One region of the Gordonia sp. YC-XJ4 genome, then DNA from elsewhere that is predicted to be linked to it. Evidence: riboswitches for the same ligand, from Rfam matches in the RefSeq annotation. Region 1 holds a riboswitch; the other holds the start of a gene.
The links. Region 1 has a riboswitch for cyclic di-AMP ahead of AC5ZH6_RS15280 (C40 family peptidase). Riboswitches for the same ligand answer to the same signal wherever they lie in the genome.
Positions count from the first base shown of each region.

Region 2: another riboswitch for cyclic di-AMP. It lies ahead of AC5ZH6_RS21280 (transglycosylase family protein); the one in region 1 lies ahead of AC5ZH6_RS15280 (C40 family peptidase).

Region 1 is NZ_CM183447.1:3,457,655-3,460,118, forward strand. It holds gene AC5ZH6_RS15275 (NlpC/P60 family protein) at 1-586, opposite strand, end outside; gene AC5ZH6_RS15280 (C40 family peptidase) at 741-1,328, opposite strand; cyclic di-AMP (ydaO/yuaA leader) riboswitch at 1,345-1,514, opposite strand; gene AC5ZH6_RS15285 (DEDD exonuclease domain-containing protein) at 2,120-2,464, shown strand, end outside.
Region 2 is NZ_CM183447.1:4,801,038-4,803,501, reverse strand. It holds gene AC5ZH6_RS21290 (MogA/MoaB family molybdenum cofactor biosynthesis protein) at 1-360, shown strand, start outside; gene AC5ZH6_RS21285 (molybdenum cofactor biosynthesis protein MoaE) at 412-861, shown strand; gene AC5ZH6_RS21280 (transglycosylase family protein) at 996-1,607, opposite strand; cyclic di-AMP (ydaO/yuaA leader) riboswitch at 1,615-1,789, opposite strand; gene AC5ZH6_RS21275 (MoaD/ThiS family protein) at 2,051-2,299, opposite strand; gene moaA (GTP 3',8-cyclase MoaA) at 2,304-2,464, opposite strand, start outside.

The DNA of each region.
Region 1 (2,464 bases):
GCAGATCGCCCCGTACGCGTTCGGCGTCGGAGACCGCGCGGGTGGCTGTCGAGGCTGCCGTATTCGCGGCGTCGCGGTCCGAGACGGTTTGGGCGCGCACCTTTTTCAGCGCCGACAGATCGGCGGCGGCGCGACGCGAGACCATCTCCAACCCGGACATCTGGTCGAGCAGGGTCTGGGGCGAGTTGCTGGTGAGGACGGCGTAGAGCCGGTTGGACCGGCCACCCATATAGCTGATGCGCACCAGCGAATCGAAGCGCGTCTGCAGCTCGTTCAGCGACACCTGGGAGCGGTCGAGTGAACTCTGTGCGGCAGCGGCGGCCTTCTTGGACTGCGCGACGATGCCACGCTGTTTGTCGTACTCGATCTGCGCGTTGTGCATCTGTTCGGCCGAGGTCTCGGCCTCACGGCTCAGCGAGGTGTAACGCGCCAGCAGCTGATCCGCCGATTGCGGCGGGTCGGCCACGGCATGCGGCGTCCCGAACACCGCACCGATCTGCGTCAACGCGACCGCGAGCACCGCGATCACGGTGGTCAACGCCAGGCGCGCCGATCGGTTGGGACCGATCGCCGATCCGGCTCCCACGATTGTCACCACATTCCCCTTGCCACTTCCCCACCGACCCGGGCTCGTCACCTCTGCCTCAACCGGGGCGTCGTAGTCCTCGACGCGTTCGGGCGAATCGCGCTGTGCGCGATCCGCCCGAATACATGCTCACACGTTCTCACCGAGAGCGGGATCAGTATCGGCGAACCCCGGTCAGCGACCATGCGTTGACCGACGCCTTCTGCACCGGGACACCCTCGGTGGAGGCGTGGATGAACTGGCCGTTGCCGATGTAGAGACCGGCGTGGCTGCCACCGTTGAAGATCAGGACGTCGCCCGGCTGCGCGTCGGCGTAGTTCACCGCGCGTCCACCGCCGAGCTGGCCGTAGCTGTCGCGCGGGATCGTCTTGCCGGCCTGCTGGTAGGACCAGTAGACGAGACCGGAGCAATCGAAGGCATTGGGGCCGGCGGCGCCGTAGACGTAGGGCGCGCCGATCTTGGTTTCCGCGGCACGAACGGCCTTCTCGGCAGCACTCTGCACCGGGGCGGTGATGCCGCCACCACCCGGGCGGAACTGGTTCGGAACCTGATTCTGATCGATGCCGGGCACCGTGAACTTGCCGAGATTCGGGATCTCGATGGTCGCACTGGGCGCCGGAGCCGGTGCGGCAAGGGCCGGACCTGCGGCTACGGCGAGCGAGCCGACGGTCAGCGAGCCCGCGATCATCGCCTTCTTGGCGATGCCTCCGCGATTCGGCTGTTCCAAACGATGTTTGGCCACGAAACGAGTTCTCCTTTGGTTCTCCCTTGACCGCCTACCGAGTTAGCTGTCGGGTTCGGGCCGAGAGAATGGCCCTACGCGATCCGGACACAACTGTGTCCAGGGCGCGACTCACCCCAATCCGGATTGCTCCGAAAACGTGTGGTTCCCCGGTTCGTCCGTCGGACGATTGAGCGGTGATCTCCCCAGACCGCTTCGGTTTGAAGCGGGACGCTCTGTGAAGGTCTCGGAAAGGTTACGAAATCGGATGCGTGTCTGTCCACTAGGGGACAAAGGGCCCGATTCGCGGTGACGGCTAACCGGCTCGCAGAATCCGCAGACCCGGGCGCGAACCGGGTCCGCATGCAGGGCCGATGGCAAGTTTTGCCGATCGTGCAGACGCCGTGCTCACCATCGAAGCAGCAGCGAACACATCAACCGCGGAGCAGATCTCGGCGTCGGAATCCCCCACCTCGCGGGCCACCCGTCGACCACCGAGATCGTCCCCATCACCGCTGGTCACAGGCTCTACGAAGAGGTTCATCATGCAGCCGTCACACGCGCGGTGACGGCCCGGGCAGCTGGCGCAGTCGATGTACATTTGTGATCTCCATCTCACTTGCTGTCTGTCGGACGTGTCGGCGGGCGATTCATCCCGGTCCGCCCGTCCCGGCCCGTTGCGCAACGGGCCGGGCGAGCTCCGGTGTCGACCACCGCAGCCGACAGTAGAAGTGGCCACCGACAGAATCGGCGCGCCGCCGACGACGGGCCCGAGAACACACCGATCACAGCAGCCACTCGCACCCCAGCCAATGCTGTCGGTGGGTCGAACTAGTGTTCGCGGCGTGGTGGTTGATACGGCTCAGCTCTCCTTCGCCGACCTCGGCGCAGGAGCAGACACCGACGACGCGGGCTTCGGCGAGCAGTCCCTGTTCGATACGACGATCGTGGTGGTCGACCTGGAGACGACGGGGGGCGATCCGGCCCGCGACGCCATCACCGAGATCGGCGCGGTGAAGGTGCGCGGCGGCGAGGTGCTCGGTGAGTTCGCGACCCTCGTCGACCCGCAGCGGTCGATCCCGCCGCAGATCGTCGCGCTGACCGGGATCACGAGCGCGATGGTCTACGACGCCCCACAGATCGGGGAGGTGTTGTCC
Region 2 (2,464 bases), 1.3 Mb from region 1:
GACGAGCTCGACGTCGTCGCCGACGGCCCACCGGTGGGTGATGCGATCCGGGCCGCGATCTACGCCGACGTCGACCTCGTCCTCACCACCGGCGGGACCGGGCTCGCACCGACCGACCGGACCCCCGAACAGACGCGACTGCTGCTCGACATCGAGATCCCCGGTCTCGCCGACGCCATCCGCACCGCGGGTCTGCCGCAGGTGCCGACCGCGGTCCTCTCCCGTGGCACCGCCGGGGTCGCCGGCACGACGCTGGTGGTCAATCTGCCCGGCTCGACCGGCGGTGTGCGCGACGGCCTTTCGGTCCTCGCCACCGTCCTCGACCACGCTCTCGACCAAATCCGCGGCGGCGACCACTGATGAACTCGTATCACTGATGAATGGTTGTCACCGATTGAATGGTTGTCACCGTTGACCGCCGGCAACCCGGTGGTGGTCGTGCACACGGCGGTGAGCGTCGACCCGATCGCACTCGCCGACCACGAGGCCCGCGTCGTCGCGGCTGCCGATGGACATGCCGGCGCGGTCGTGGGGTTCGTCGGCGCGGTCCGCGACCACGACGGCGGCCGCACGGTGACGAGTCTGTCGTATTCGGCGCACCCGGACGCCCCGCGCGTGCTCACCGAGGTGGTCACCGAGATCTGTGCGGCCGCCGACGGCGTCCGGGCGGTCGCGGTCTCCCATCGGGTGGGTGACCTGTCGGTCGGCGACGTCGCCTTCGTCGTCGCCGTGGCCGCCGATCACCGCGCCGAGGCGTTCGCGTTGTGCGCGCGACTCGTCGACGAGGTCAAGGCGCGCATACCGGTGTGGAAACACCAGTTCTTCGGCGACGGAACCGACGAGTGGGTCGGGTCGGCCTGATCACGGGCACCACCTGATACAGGTCACCACCTGACACCGGCCACAACCGACACAGCCCCCCGACAATTGGAAAAGGGCCCCGCACGGCGTCGAGCAACGTGCGGGGCCCTTCGTCAGGGCTGAACCGATCGGGTTCAGGGGAGCGGGACGAGTCCCTTGTTCTCGTTGAACAGGCGCAGCTGATCCGGGGTGAGCTGGTAGCCGCTGTCCTTGGCGGCCTTGAGCAGGCTCTGCACCTCGGGGCTGACGCCGGCCTGGCTGACCTGATCGATCGCCTGGTCGGTGCTGGTGGCGTTCGGGGTGTTCGCGAGACCCTTGGCGGGCGCCTGGGGCGCATCCGGACGCGGGGTGTCGGCGGGGGCGGTCCGCGGGGTGGCCCCCGACAACCCGGTGCCGCAGACCGGCCATGCGCCCTTGCCCTGGGTGGCCAGGACTCGCTCGGCGACGGTGATCTGCTGCTCCTTGGAGGCCTGGTCGGCGCTCGGCGCGAACTGGGTGCCACCGTTGGCGGCCCACGTGCTCGGGCTGAACTGGAGTCCACCCTGGTAGCCGTTGCCGGTGTTGATGGCCCAGTTGCCACCGGACTCGCACTGGGCGACCTGATCCCACTCGGAATCGGAGGCGGCATGTGCCGAGCCGGTGCCCAGCAGGGCCGCGCCGCCGCCGAGAACGGCTCCGGTCAGCGCGATCTTCGCGAAGGTCTTGGTTGCGGTGGTGGTCGACGGCTTGCGGTGACGTCCGGACATAAGTCGAATAACCTCTCTCCACGCGCCTGCGAGGTCAGCTGTCGGGTTCGAGCGAGAGGTGCTCGGTCACGATCGCCGTGCGGCGACCGGACTTAACCCCAAGGGCGTCTGTCGACGTCCGTTCTTCCTTGCGGAAAAGGGTGGGTCCCCCGTCCTCGTTCCAAGATGTGTGCTCGTCATTCCACCGGAGGAACGAGGCTCGGCGCGACCGGTGGAAATCTTGGTGTGTTGTTTGCTGTGCTGTGACCTTCTGTGAAGGACGCTTCGTACAGTACGACGTCTGAGAGCGGGAATCACCCCGTCCTGACAACCCATTTTCGGCGTGCCGGTGGGTCTTTGGGCCCTGTTTCGGTGTCCGTGCAGTTCACGGGCGTGACGCCCGGTTCGTGTCCATCTCGTTATTGACTCGTTATGTGATCAAGCTCACAAGTGAGCCGGGTGTGTCAACCCCCGGCGAACGGGGGGAGAACGTCGATCGTGTGCGTCGGACCGAGGCGCCGCGTGCGGTCGCACAGCGCGATCTCGTCGCGCAGATACGAACACCGCTCCAACACCCGCGCCAACTCCGGATTATCGGCTGCCAGAATGTGTTCGAGCTCACCGAGAGTGATGTCCTCGGCGATGTCGCGCACGTCGGATTCGGTCTTCGCGGCCGCGGAGGCGGCGGCGAAATAACGGATCGTCACACGCATCCGCTCAGCCCCCGATCGCCGACATCGGACGGTCCGGCTGCCGGAATCCCGCGGTGTTGACCGCGTGCCCGGCGCGCTTGGCCCAGGTGTTCTCCCGCCACAATTGCGCGATCCGACGATCGACGTCGAGCTCGTCGTCACCACCGCCCCGCAGCACGGGCATCA